DNA from 4 places in the Serinibacter arcticus genome. Region 2 is predicted to be linked to each of the others. Evidence: riboswitches for the same ligand, from Rfam matches in the RefSeq annotation. Region 2 holds a riboswitch; each other region holds the start of a gene.
What was found. Region 2 has a riboswitch for S-adenosylmethionine ahead of C8046_RS11940 (hypothetical protein). Riboswitches for the same ligand answer to the same signal wherever they lie in the genome.

Region 1 (3,289 bases), 500 kb from region 2:
GCGCGGAGGAGCTCGCCGACCGGCTCGGCGCGCGGGCCCTGGCCGAGCGGGTGGCGGGCGAGGCCGCCCGGGCGCGCCTCGCGCCGTCGGGCACCGGGGGCGACGGCGGCGAGCACCGACCGCGCGGGCGCACGGGCCCCGGCCCGCTCACCGCACGCGAGCAGGAGGTGCTCGAGCTGGTGGCCGAGGGCGCCTCGAACGGCGACGTCGGTCGGCGGCTCTACATCACGACGAAGACGGCGAGCGTGCACGTCTCGCACATCATCGCGAAGCTGAACGCCGCCAACCGGGTCGACGCCGTCGCGATCGCGCGACGGCGCGGGCTGCTCCCGCGCTGACGCACGCGCTCACCACCCGGCGGCGAGCCTCACCACCCGGCGGCGAGCCCCCGCTCGAGGTCGTCGAGCAGATCGCGCGGGTCCTCGAGACCGATCGACAGCCGGATCGTCGTCTCGGAGATCCCGACGCGCTGTCGGCCGGAGAAACCGGTCTTCATGTGGGTCGTCGTCGCGGGGTGCGTGACGAGCGACTTGGCGTCACCGAGGTTGTTGGAGATGTCGATCAGGCGCAGCGCGTCGAGGAAGGCGAAGGAGCGGTGCTTGCCGCCCTCCGGATCGTCCGCGGGGCCGTCCAGCGTGAACGCGACGACCGTGCCGCCGGCGCTCTGCTGCAGCTTGACCAGCTCGTGCTGCGGGTGCGACTCGAGGTACGGGTAGCGCACCTGGGTGACCTCCGAGCGGTCCTCGAGCCAGCGCGCGACGGCGAGCGCCGACTCGCACTGCCGGTGGACGCGCAGGTCCATGGTCTCGATGCTCTTGAGCAGGGTCCACGCGTTGAACGGGCTCATCGTGGGGCCCGTGTTGCGCAGGAACGTCTGCAGCGGCCCCACGATGTAGTCGCGCGGACCGAGCACCGCCCCGCCCATGACGCGACCCTGACCGTCGATGTGCTTGGTCGCCGAGTAGACGACGACGTCCGCCCCGAGCTCGAGCGGCCGCTGGAGCACCGGCGTCGCAAACACGTTGTCGACGATCACGACGGCGCCCGCGGCGTGGGCCAGCCGGCTCACCTCGGGCACGTCGACGATGTCCTGCATCGGGTTGGACGGCGTCTCGAAGAAGACGACGTCGGCCGGCGTCGCCAGGGCCTTGGCCCACTGCGCGTTGTCGTGCGCGTCGACGTAGACGGTCTCGATGCCCCAGCCGGTGAAGAGCTCGTCGAGCACGAGGAGCGTCGAGCCGAACATCGCACGGCCGGCCACGATGCGCGACCCCGCCTTGACGAGGCACGCCATCGACGCGAACACCGCGGCCATCCCGGTCGCCGTCGCGAAGCACGCCTCGGCGCCCTCGATCAGGCGCAGCCGCTCCTCGAACGCCGACGTGGTCGGGTTGGAGTAGCGCGTGTAGGTGAAGCGGTCGAGCTCCCCCAGGAACGCGGCCTCGGCGTCGGCCGCGCGCGGGTAGGAGTAGCCCTGCGTGAGGAACAGCGGCTCGGAGATCTCGTGGAAGCCGGTGCGCTCCTGCCCACCGCGGACGGCGAGCGTCCCGGGGCGCAGGCCCTCGGGGAGGCTGGAGCGCGGCTGCGGGTCGCTCATCGGTCCCCCTCGTACGCCGCGACGGGCAGGCCGAGCGGGGCCCAGCCGGGACCGAACTGGCCCTCGTAGCCGTCGACGACGTTGTAGGCGGGCCCGAAGCCCGCGGACGTCGCGAGCTGGGCGGCCGCGATCGAGCGGACGCCCGACTTGCACAGGAAGACGAGCGTGCGGCCGTCCCCGGGCTCGAGGCCGGCGGCCGTCAGGGTCGCGAGGAAGTCGGGGTTCGGGCCGAGGAACGTCTGCAGCGGGTCGAGGACGGGCTCGCGGTCGAGCTCGGTGAGGTCGGGGATGCCGACCTGGGCCCACTCCTGCGGGGTGCGGACGTCGACCAGGACGGCGTCGGCGTCGCCCTCGAGGGCGGTCCACGCCTCCTGGGGCGTGAGGTCACCGGCGTAGCCGTGGACGTGCGGGTGCGGAGTCGTCATCGCGGGTCACCACCGCGGCGGCGACAGTCGGACAGGGGGGAATCGGTCATGCTCGCTCCTCCATCGGTCCTGGCGGTAGCACCCGCACCCGAGTCGGGGGGTTGCTGCAGCGTCGTCGAGCCAGGTCTCTCAGCTGCTCTGGATGGTCGTGATCGATGGTAGCGCGGGGGGCGGCGGGGCCCGCCCGGGCGTCTCAGCGGGCGAGCGGGTCGGGCTCGCGGTTGCGCGAGGCCGCGCGGCAGTCGTGGACGTGACCGGGCGTGCGGAGCACACTCGGTCCATGGGGCGAACCGCGAGGGCGACGGCGACGGCGGGCCTCGTCGCGGCGGCGACGCTCGCGCTGGGCGGATGCTCCGCGGTCCCCGGCGGCGTGGTCGGGCTGACGGTCGACGACGCCGGTCGGGTCCTGGCGCTGCTGGCGCCGTGCGACGGCGAGACGATCGGCGGCGAGGTCGACGACGTCGTGCTCACGCGGCTGATCCCCGGGGAGCGCGGCTCCGACGCGTGGGACCGGATCTCGCACGAGACGAACCTCGACCTGGTCAGCGACGGCGCTCCGATCGAGGTCGTCGTCGAGGCGGAGCTCGAGCCGGGCGAGAGCTACTACGTGCACGCCCTGGGGCCGAGCCTCCCGTGGAGCCCGGGCGACCAGCTCGAGCGGGTCGACCTCGACACCGAGATCGTGGCGGGGCTGACACCGGGCGAGGTGGTCACGGGGCTGGCGGCCCCGCGGGACCTCCTCACGCGCGAGGAGTTCGATCGGACCGCGTGCGAGCACCCGTCCTGACCCCGGGTGACGGCGATCCCCGGGTGACACGGCCCACGTCCCCCCGCGCCACCCCTCGCCCCCGCGCGGAACTAGGCTGGCCCCATGGCTTCCCACTTTGATGTCGTCGTCCTCGGTGCGGGCCCTGGTGGCTACGTCGCCGCCATCCGCGCCGCCCAGCTCGGCAAGTCCGTCGCCGTCGTCGAGAAGAAGTACTGGGGCGGTGTCTGCCTGAACGTCGGCTGCATCCCCTCCAAGGCTCTCCTCAAGAACGCGGAGCTCGCCCACACCCTCACGCACGACAAGGCGAAGTACGGCATCGAGGGCGACGCCACGATGTCCTACGGCCCGACGCACGCCCGCAGCCGCCAGGTCTCGGCCGGGATCGTCAAGGGCGTCCACTTCCTGATGAAGAAGAACAAGATCACCGAGATCGACGGCTGGGGCACCCTCACCAGCGCGACCTCGATGGACGTCGCAGGAGACGACGGCGAGAGCCAG
Region 2 (3,289 bases):
GACTACGCCAACGGTGGTGACGCGCAGGAGGTCTACCAGAACATCGAGCTCATGCGGGAGTCCTACCCCGAGGAGTCCTTCTACGCGCTGATGAACCTGCTCTCGACGCACGACGCCGCGCGCGCCCTGCACGAGTTCGGCTACACCAGCACCACGTCGTCCGCGACGACGATCGAGCAGGCCAAGCAGCGTCTGCGCCTCGCCGTGTTCTTCCAGATGACCTTCCCGGGCACCCCGGCGGTCTACTACGGCGACGAGGTCGGCGTCACGGGCGGCGAGGACCCGCAGAACCGTCGCACCTACCCGTGGGCCGACGAGGGCGGCAGCCCGGACGAGTCGCTGCTGGCGGACTATCAGGAGCTCATCGCGATGCGGCACGACAACGACGTGCTCCGTCGTGGCAGCATCGACGCCCCGATCTACCTCGACGAGGACCTCATCGTCCTCGCCCGGGAGCACGAGGGTGTCCTGGCCGTGACCGCGTACAACAACGGCACGACCGACCGCGAGGTGACGGTCGAGATCCCCGAGCAGTTCGCGGACCTCACCTTCACCGACGCCCTCACGGGCGAGGTCACGACGGCGGGCGGCGCCAGCCTCACGATCAGCGCTCCCGCCGTGTTCGGCACCGCGCTCATCAGCGAGGCGCTGCCGGCGTTCGTCGACGTGCCGAAGGGGACGATGTTCTTCGACGACATCCAGTGGCTCTTCACGAACGGCATCTCGACGGGGTGGGAGAACGCCGACGGCACCCGCGAGTTCCGTCCGCTCACCCCGATCGCCCGTGACGCCATGGCAGCGTTCCTCTACCGCCAGGCCGGTTCGCCGGAGTGGACGGCCCCCGAGGTCTCGCCGTTCAGCGACGTCGCCCCCTCCGACCAGTTCTACGAGGAGATCTCATGGCTGTCGGAGAAGGGCATCTCCACCGGGTGGGACAACGGCGACGGGACGGCCTCGTTCCGCCCCCTCGAGCCCATCGGGCGTGATGCCATGGCGGCCTTCCTCTACCGGATGGCCGAGGAGCCCGAGTTCGCCGCCCCGGCGACCTCCCCGTTCACGGACGTGACTCCGCAGACGCAGTTCTACAAGGAGATCACCTGGCTCGTGCACGAGGAGATCGCCACCGGCTGGCAGGGCAACGACGGGACGGCGATCTACCAGCCCGTCGCGCCCATCAACCGTGACGCGATGGCCGCGTTCCTGCACCGCTACGACGACGCCGGGTTCTCCGACATCGGCTGAGCGGGGCTGAGCCTCAGCACCACCTGAACGACCCGCACCACCCGCACGAACGACGCCGCCCCCGGTGGGTCCACGGACTCGCCGGGGGCGGCGTCGTCGCCGTCGTGGCAGACTCGATCCCGGTCACGAGGCCCAGCGACAAGCCCTCCGGCTTGCTGGCCAGCAACCGCGTCACGCGACACGGTGCTCCCGGAGGAAGACCCGCCCGCCGCAGCCCGCGGCGGGAAGACGCGTCCCGCCGTCGTGATCGACGGCGTCAGCCTGAGGAGCCTCCTCCATGTCTCGTCGTCCCCGGATCGCCATGGCCCACGCCGACCACCCCGACAACGCGAGCCTCGAGGTGGTGCTGCCCCACGCGGTCCTCGCCACCCTCGGTCACGACTGGGACCGCGTGCCCTGGGCCTTCGAGATGCCGATGCTGGAAGCGCCCGAGTGGGGGCTCGTGCTCGCCGCCACGCGGTTGCTCGACGGCGAGGCTCCCCTGCGCGACACGGCCGAGGTCCGGCACTGGCTCGACTGGCTGCGGGCGAAGGACGTCGTGCTCGACCACGAGCCCGGCGTCGGCTTCCGCTACGTGGCGCGCCGGGACGTCGACGTCGGGATCGTGCGACGTCGCGACCCCGAGCCGGGCCCGTGCGTCCGCGTGATCGGGCTGACCTCCGGCACCGGCGGCTGCCTCACGCACGGCCTCGCGCACGGCCGACCGCCCGGGCAGCTCGTGGGGTGCCGGCTCGTCCCGGCGGTGGTGTGCGACCTGTGCTGGCGGGTGGCCCACGTGCAGCTCCCCCCGCGCTCCTTCATGCCGTACGCCTACTCCGAGGCGTGTCTGCGGTGCCGGACGGCGTGGGACCTCCTCCCGGAGTGGGTGACCCGGCCGAGGCCAGGGTTTGGTCGGCGGCTCAGGCCGGGGGTCGATGCGGTATCTCGCGAGACCTTGCTGCCGCTGATGGCCCTCGGTCACGACGGCGAGCGGACCGCCGTGCCCTGGGCGCCCGCCCTCGTGCGCACGGTGCGCGACGGCGAGCTCGTCGACGTCGACACGACCGCGGGCCGCGAGCCCGAGGAGGTCGTCGTGTGGTCGACGTGGGCCGAGCGGTACCCGACGTCGATCGAGACGTCGGCGCACGCCGTCGTCGCGCTGGCGCGGCGCCTCGTGCCGGACGGGATGCCGCTGGAGGTCGACGCCCGGACGGTGGTCGGTCAGGTGCGGTTCGAGCTCGACGACGAGGGTCTGGCGTGAGGCGTCCGGCGTGAGGCGGCGTCACTCCGCGACCGGCGCGTCCGTCGGTTCGATCGCGTCCTCGAGCCCGAGGAGCAGGTCGATCGCCACGACCAGCGACCGCACGCGGCGCAGCGAGCGCGCGTCGTCGTCGTCGAGCCCGACGGTGATCCACCGATCGCCGTGGTCGACCAGCAGCTCCCCCTCGCCGAGCAGCTCCCGGCAGCCGGCCACGAAGGTGTCCCACCCCTGCTCCGGCAGCTCGAGGGTCGGGTCCCTCGTGATCGCCGCCCAGCGCAGGTGCTGGACCGCGTCCGCCCCGGGCGCGCCCGACCTCGACGTCCTCGTGCCGATCACGAAGGCCCGGCCCTGGACGATCCCGCGGACGACGAGGACGTGGCGCACGTCCCTGGGCGCGGGCCGGGCCTCGGTGGCTGCTGCGGGCGGGGCGGTGACGGCGGGCGGGAGCAGGCTCGCGTGCGGGTCGGGCTCGGGCTGCAGCCCGTTCACCGCCGCGAACTCGGCGAGCCGGTCCGACGGCGTCCACCGGCGTCGCTGCCGCCGGGCGGTGACGACCGCCGCGACGACCCCGAGCAGGATGAACGCCGGCGCGACGACCGCCGCGGCCGCGAGCGCCGGCCGGACGTCGGGGAAGGTCGCGACGGCGAGCACCGCGGCGGTGACGACGGCGCCCGTCACCCCGGCGAGGACCCCCGTCTGCCAGGGCTTGCGCCAGGCGCGGCGCCACAGGGTCGCGGATCTCCCGGTCGGCACCGGGGACCGACGGCGCAACGCGTCCACGTGCTCCTGCGTCACCGGGCGCGTGAG
Region 3 (3,289 bases), 2.6 Mb from region 2:
CCCCGGGCCGCCCGAACTCGTCGATGCTCCCGACGGCCTCGCGCGGCAGCCCCTGCTGCTCCAGGGCGTCCTGCAGCACGGCCACGATCGCGGTGTTGGACGCGGCGGCGGCCGAGCCACCACGCAGCACGACGGCGTTGCCGGACTTCAGCCCGAGCCCCACGACGTCGACCGTCACGTTGGGGCGAGCCTCGTAGATGACGCCGACGACGCCGAGCGGCACCCGCGTCTGCCGCACCCGCAGGCCGTTGGGCAGGGTCGAGCCGCGCACCACCTCGCCGACCGGGTCCGGCAGGCCGGCGACCTCGCGGAGCGCCTCCGCGATGCCCCCCAGGCGCTCGGGCGTCAGCGTGAGGCGGTCGAGCAGCCCCTCGCTCATGCCGCGGGCGCGCTCCCGATCGACGTCGACGGAGTTGGCCGCCACGACCTCGTCCGCGCGCGCGACGAGCGCGTCGGCCATGGCGTGCAGGGCGGCGTCCTTCGTGGCGCGCGTCGAGCGGGCCAGCACGCGGGAGGCGACCTTGGCGCGACGCGCGGCCGCGTGCACCCCGGCGGTGACGTCCTGCTCGCTCGTGGTCGGAGGCGGCCCCGCGGGGCCGCCTCCGACGACGGGGATGGTGGGGGTCTCGAGAGCCATGCCCACCAGGGTAGGCCTCAGCGCACGACGGCGGAGGCGGCGACGCCCGCGAGCAGACCGCGCTCGGCGAGGGCCGGGGCGAGCTCGTGGGCGAGCGCCTGGACGTCCGCCGGCAGCGACCCGGGGAGGACGACGAAGCCGTCGACGGCGCCCTGGGTGTACCAGTCCTCGAAGACGTCCGCGACGCCGCGCGCCGTGCCGGCCACGGTGAGCTCGTCGTGGTCGGTGTGCGTCCCGAGGTCGCGCAGCAGGTCGGCACGGAACAGTGCGCTGGCCGCGTCCTGGCCGATGACCGTGACCGCGTCGACGAGCACGCGCACGTCGTCGGGGTTGCGGCCCGCCTGCTCGGCGGCGGTGCGGATGGCCGTCCGGCGGCGCTTCGCCTCGGCGAGGTCGGAGACCTGCAGGCGGACGACGTCGGAGAACCGGCCGGCGACGACGGCGGTCGTCGCCTCCTGCGGCGCCGTCACCACGAGCGGGCTGTGACCGCCGGTCTGCGCGTCCGGCGTCGCCTCCCAGACGCGGCGGACCTCGGCGTGCACGCCGCCCGCGGTGGCGCTGATGGGCAGCTGCCAGCCGGCGCGACCGCCCGAGCGGGCGTGGATGCCGGCGACGGCGCGGGCCAGGCGGACCGGGTCGAGGAAACCGGCCGGCAGGGCCGGCACGACCGTCGGGCCACCGGTGAGCGCGCCGCTGGCGGCCAGGCGGGAGGCGATGACGGCCGGGTCGAGCCAGGCGTCGGCGCGGGCGGTCGTGTCGAGCCGGAAGGACTCGCCGAAGGTGATGAGGTCGACGCCGGCGGCGGCCGCCAGCGCGACGTGCTCGGCGACGTCGGACAGCGAGACGCGCTCGTTGCCACCGGCGCCCGGGCGGCGGAAGGACGAGGCCTTCGCGCCGAGCGTCGTGAGGTCGAGACCGAGCGTCAGACCGGTGCGGGCGGGGGACGAGGAGGGGTGCTGCTGAGACATGTGAGGGGTCCTTTCCCTGCAGGGCAGGGTTCATGCGTGTATGGGGACCGTCCGGGCTCGCGACCCGCTCCGCGACCGGCAGCACGGGGCTGGGGCAGGGCGGTGGGTCGGGCGTGCGGGCGGGATCGCTCCGCTGCGGGGCAGCAGGAGCCGGGGCACGACGGCAGGAGACTGGTGGTTCTCACCAGCGGCTGAGCTCAGCGGGCGGGGAGCCCGCGGGGAGTTCGTCCGGCCGCCGTCAGCGCATACACGTGCACGCCGACGGCGTGCAACACATGAGGGACGTGGTGGAGCGTCGCAGGGACTTCATCTGCCGTTCCGTGACCATCGTGTTCTGTTCCTCGTATCTCCGCGTGGTGCGGACGAGCGCTTGCCCTGGCAGGTAGCCAGGGCCTGGTCGTCACCCGGGGCACCCCACCGCAGGAGGAGGGTTGCCGACCAGCAAGCCGGGGCTTACGCGCTGGTACTCAAGACCGTGGACACGACGCTACGACCACATTGGTTGATGTGTCAACTCAATCGTCGACGCGGTGCTGACGCGATGTGAGCGGTCACCCGCATCCGTTCGACGCGGTCCGCATGATGGACGGACGGGACGCACCCCGACGCTCGGCCGGTGACGGACGTAGGTTCGGAGCGTGACCGCACCGCACCCCACCTCCCTCGACGCCGCCGCCGTCCCGTCCCCGCGGGCGTTCAAGGACCTGTTCCGCCACCACCCGGCGGGCGTCGCGATCGTCACGCTGGTCGGTCCCGACGGCGCCCCGGTCGGCTTCACGGCGACCTCCGTGATCTCGGTCTCGGCCTCGCCGGCGGTGCTCGCCTTCTCGATCACCGGGGTGTCCTCCTCCTGGCCGGCCCTGCGCGAGGCGCACTCCGCCGTCGTGAGCTTCCTCGCCCACGACCAGGCCGACCTCTCGGTCCGGTTCGCCACCCCGGGGATCGACCGGTTCACCGACACGCCGCTGGAGTGGCTGCCGACCGGTGAGCCGCGGCTGGCGCAGGTGACGTCGTGGGCCCGCGTGGAGATCGCCGAGCGGATCCCCGCCGGCTCCAGCTTCCTGGTGACGGCGGACGTGACGCACGTGCACGAGGAGACGCCGCACGCCCAGGTCGAGCAGCCGCGCCTGGTCTACGTCGACCGCACCTACCACCGCACGGGCGGTCACTCGCAGGTCGGCTGACCCGCGCGCGGGCCGAGGCCTCAGCGCCGGGCCACCACGACCAGGTCGTCGCGGTGCACGACGGCGCGGTCCCGGCCGTCGCCGAACTCCTCGCGCTGCTGGGAGGACGTGAGACCGAACCGCTCGGGCAGCTCCTCGCTCGAGTAGGCCACGAGACCGCGGGCCACGACCACGCCGTCGGTGCTCGCCAGCTCCACGGGGTCCCCGGCCTCGAAGGCACCCTCGACCCCGACCACCCCGGCCGCGAGCAGCGACCGCTTGCCGTGCGTGATGGCGCGGACGGCACCGTCGTCCAGCACCAGTCGCCCCCGCGTGTGGGCGGCGTGGGCCAGCCACAGCCGGCGGGTGCGCGGGCGCGCGTGCGTCGCCTCGAACCACGTGCCGACGTCCTGCCCGGACAGGGCCCGGCCGACGTCGTGGGCGGCCGCGACGAGCGTCGGGATCCCCGCGCCGGTGGCGGTGAGCGCGGCGTCGACCTTCGTCGTCATGCCGCCGGTGCC
Region 4 (3,289 bases), 240 kb from region 2:
AGGGGAGGACACCACCCGTCTCCCGCCGTCAGCACCCGCATCACCACGGCCCACCACCCGCGCCGATGCACGGTTCCGCCCTCCCGAGAACCCGCTCAGAAAAAATCTCGCGATCCGACCCATCCGTATTCCCCACCACGTCGAACTACTCGTGAGACCGGCCACCAGGCCGCACCCGTCACGAAGGAGCTTGACAATGTTCACCACCCGGAAGACCTTCACCTCGATCGCCGCTGTTGCCGCTCTCGCGCTCACCCTCTCCGCCTGTGGCGGTTCGGGTGACGAGGACATGACCGAGGAGTCCAGCCCCACGATGTCCGAGTCCGAGACGGCGTCGCCGTCGCCCTCGGAGACCGAGACCGAGTCGGCCTCCCCCTCGGAGACCGAGTCCGCGACCGACGACATGGCTGACCCGGCCGCGAACCTCGTCGGCGCCGGCTGCGCCGCCTACGCCGAGGCCGTTCCGGACGGCGCCGGCTCCGTCGGTGGCATGGCGCTCGACCCGGTCGCCACCGCTGCGTCCAACAACCCGCTCCTCACCACGCTGACCGCGGCCGTCTCCGGCGGGCTCAACCCGGGCGTCGACCTGGTCAGCACGCTGAACAGCGACGAGTTCACGGTCTTCGCGCCGGTCGACGAGGCCTTCGCGGCCGTCGACCCCGCCACGATCGAGACGCTCAAGACCGACAGCGAGCTCCTCACCACGATCCTGACCTACCACGTGGTCCCCGGCCAGCTCGACCCGACGGCCGTCGTCGGCGAGCAGACCACCGTCCAGGGTGGGACCGTCGAGGTCACCGGTGAGGGCGACAACCTCATGGTGAACGGCGCCAGCGTCATCTGCGGTGGCGTCCAGACCGCCAACGCCACGGTGTACCTGATCGACTCGGTCCTCATGCCCCCGATGTGATCAGCACCTCCCCCTCTAGGCCATCGCAGGGCCGACAGACTCCCGGTGTCTCACGGTGCCGGGTGGCCGGTTGAGGGACCGGTGGGCCGATGCCCCGCCTCCGATCAGGGAGGCGGGGCATCGCGCTGTCTCGGGAACGGGTCGCGCATCTCGCGATGCGGACGCCCGCTCCGAACGATGGACGCCCCCCGCGCGTCCCCGCTACTCTCCTAGAACCATCCAGAGCGGCCGAGAGATCTGGCTCGACGACGCCGCAGCAACCCCCAACGGAAGCCTCCCGCGGGAAGGGTGCTCACGCCAGGACCGATGGAGAGAGCAATGCGGGCACCACTCCCGCGGAGCACGGCACGGGGGAGGCGGTCATGACGACCTCCGACCTGTACCGTCCGCCGCGACCGACGATCAGCTACGAGCTGTACCCCCCACGCACACCCAAGGGCGAGACCCAGGTGTGGGACACGGTCACCCAGCTCGCCGACCACGTCGCCGACTACTTCTCCGTCACGTACGGGGCCTCGGGCTCGACGGCGTCGACGTCGCAGGCGCTCGTCGAGCGCATCATCAACGAGACGTCCGTCCCGGTCATCGCCCACCTCACGTGCGTGGGTCGGACGGCCGAGCAGCTCCGCGAGGTCGTCGGAGCCTTCCTCGACGCCGGCGTCCGCAACTTCCTCGCGCTGCGCGGCGACCCGCCCGAGGGTGTCGTGGACTGGAAGCCCGCGCCGGGCGAGGTCGGCCGCGCGTGCGACCTGGTGACGCTGATCCGTGAGGTCGAGGCCGAGCGCTTCGGCTCCCGCGGGCTCGACCCGATCTCCCGGCTCGCCGACCACCGCAGCCGCCGCACGGCGGTGAGCATCGCCGTCGCCGCCTACCCGGGCCTCGAGCGTGCCGGTGCCGCGCCCGACGGCGGTCACCCCGCCGGCGGCGTGACCGACGGCGCGGTCGCCGGGGCCAGCCGGTTCCGCGTCCGCGAGGACGAGCTCGTCGCGCTGCGCGCCAAGCAGGACGCCGGCGCCGACTTCGCGATCACCCAGCTCTTCTTCGACGCCGCGGCCTACCGCGAGCTGCTGGGCGCGTCCCGGGCGGCCGGGATCAGGCTGCCGCTGGTGCCCGGGATCCTGCCGCTGACGGACCCCGCCCGCATCCGTCGCCTGTGCGACCTCAACGGCATCGCCCACCCGGCCGAGATCCTCGGCACGCTCGACGCCACGACCGACCCGGAGGAGCGCCGTCGGATCGGCCTCGAGGCGACGACGTCGCTCGTCCGCGACGTCCTCGCGGCCGGCGCCCCCGGGCTGCACCTGTACACGTTCAACAAGGCCGACGGCGTCACCGCCCTCCTGGAGGACGTGCTCGCCGAGCGAATGCCGGCCTGATCCCGACGGCGGAGCACGCCTCCGCCGCCCCGCCCGACCCCCGTCGGGCCCCACGCCGATCCGACACGGATCCGTACGAAGCGTCGCAAGCCGGAGCCCCGCGCGACGTGACCATCCGCAGCACCCGACACACCGACGTCGCAAGCCGGAGCCCCGCGCGACGTCGCCCCTCCGCACACCGTGATGTCGCCCGCGACGTCAACAACGCCCCAAGGAGACGCCATGAGCGCCACCACCCAGCACCACGAGCTCCCCACCGCCACGATCCTCGGCTACCCCCGCATCGGGCCCCGCCGCGAGCTGAAGAAGGCGGTCGAGTCCCACTGGGCCGGCCGGACGACCGAGGCCGAGCTCGAGCAGGCGGCGGCCGAGCTGCGCCGCCGCACCCTCACGCACCTGCGCGACCTCGGTCTCGCCGTTGAGGACTCCTCGATCCCGCTCGACTTCTCCTACTACGACCAGGTGCACGACGTCGCCGTCGCGCTCGGGGTCGTCCCGGAGCGGTTCGCGGACCTGCGCGCCGCGGACGGCACGATCGACCTCGCCGGCTACTTCACGCTCGCCCGTGGCGAGGGTGATCGCGTCCCGCTCGAGATGACGAAGTGGCTCGACTCCAACTACCACTACCTCGTGCCCGAGATCGGCCCGGCGACGGCGATCTCCTACGCCGGTTCGCGTCGCGTCCAGGAGGTGCGCGAGGCCGCCGATCTCGGCATCACCGGGCGCCCGGTGCTCATCGGGCCCGTGACCCTGCTGCTCCTGGCCAAGGCCGCCGACGGCTCGCCCGAGGACTTCTCGCCCCTGGATCGGCTCGACGACGTCGTGGCCGCCTACGCCGCGCTGCTCGCCGACCTGCGCTCCGCCGGCGCCTCGTGGGTGCAGCTCGACGAGCCCGCGCTGACCAGCGACACCTGGGCGACGCCGACGGCGGAGGTGGCCTCCGCCGTCGCCCGCGCCTACGGGGTGCTCGCGTCCGCGCCGGTGGGCGCCGCCTCGGACGACG

Region 1: another riboswitch for S-adenosylmethionine. It lies ahead of C8046_RS14135 (rhodanese-like domain-containing protein); the one in region 2 lies ahead of C8046_RS11940 (hypothetical protein).
Region 3: another riboswitch for S-adenosylmethionine. It lies ahead of C8046_RS00490 (LLM class flavin-dependent oxidoreductase); the one in region 2 lies ahead of C8046_RS11940 (hypothetical protein).
Region 4: another riboswitch for S-adenosylmethionine. It lies ahead of C8046_RS12990 (methylenetetrahydrofolate reductase); the one in region 2 lies ahead of C8046_RS11940 (hypothetical protein).

The regions. Positions count from the first base shown of each region.
Region 1 covers NZ_PYHR01000002.1:3,153,107-3,156,395, reverse strand. The annotation lists gene C8046_RS14145 (helix-turn-helix transcriptional regulator) at 1-338, shown strand, start outside; gene C8046_RS14140 (O-succinylhomoserine sulfhydrylase) at 368-1,597, opposite strand; gene C8046_RS14135 (rhodanese-like domain-containing protein) at 1,594-2,022, opposite strand; SAM riboswitch class I at 2,080-2,171, opposite strand; gene C8046_RS14130 (hypothetical protein) at 2,303-2,809, shown strand; gene lpdA (dihydrolipoyl dehydrogenase) at 2,894-3,289, shown strand, end outside.
Region 2 covers NZ_PYHR01000002.1:2,655,143-2,658,431, reverse strand. The annotation lists gene C8046_RS11945 (alpha-amylase family glycosyl hydrolase) at 1-1,242, shown strand, start outside; SAM riboswitch class IV at 1,364-1,478, shown strand; gene C8046_RS11940 (hypothetical protein) at 1,520-2,482, shown strand; gene C8046_RS11935 (hypothetical protein) at 2,504-3,277, opposite strand.
Region 3 covers NZ_PYHR01000002.1:90,083-93,371, reverse strand. The annotation lists gene C8046_RS00495 (glutamate-5-semialdehyde dehydrogenase) at 1-637, opposite strand, end outside; gene C8046_RS00490 (LLM class flavin-dependent oxidoreductase) at 655-1,605, opposite strand; SAM riboswitch class IV at 1,967-2,080, opposite strand; gene C8046_RS00485 (flavin reductase family protein) at 2,244-2,789, shown strand; gene proB (glutamate 5-kinase) at 2,810-3,289, opposite strand, start outside.
Region 4 covers NZ_PYHR01000002.1:2,897,763-2,901,051, forward strand. The annotation lists gene C8046_RS12985 (fasciclin domain-containing protein) at 197-910, shown strand; SAM riboswitch class I at 1,123-1,223, shown strand; gene C8046_RS12990 (methylenetetrahydrofolate reductase) at 1,273-2,286, shown strand; gene metE (5-methyltetrahydropteroyltriglutamate--homocysteine S-methyltransferase) at 2,509-3,289, shown strand, end outside.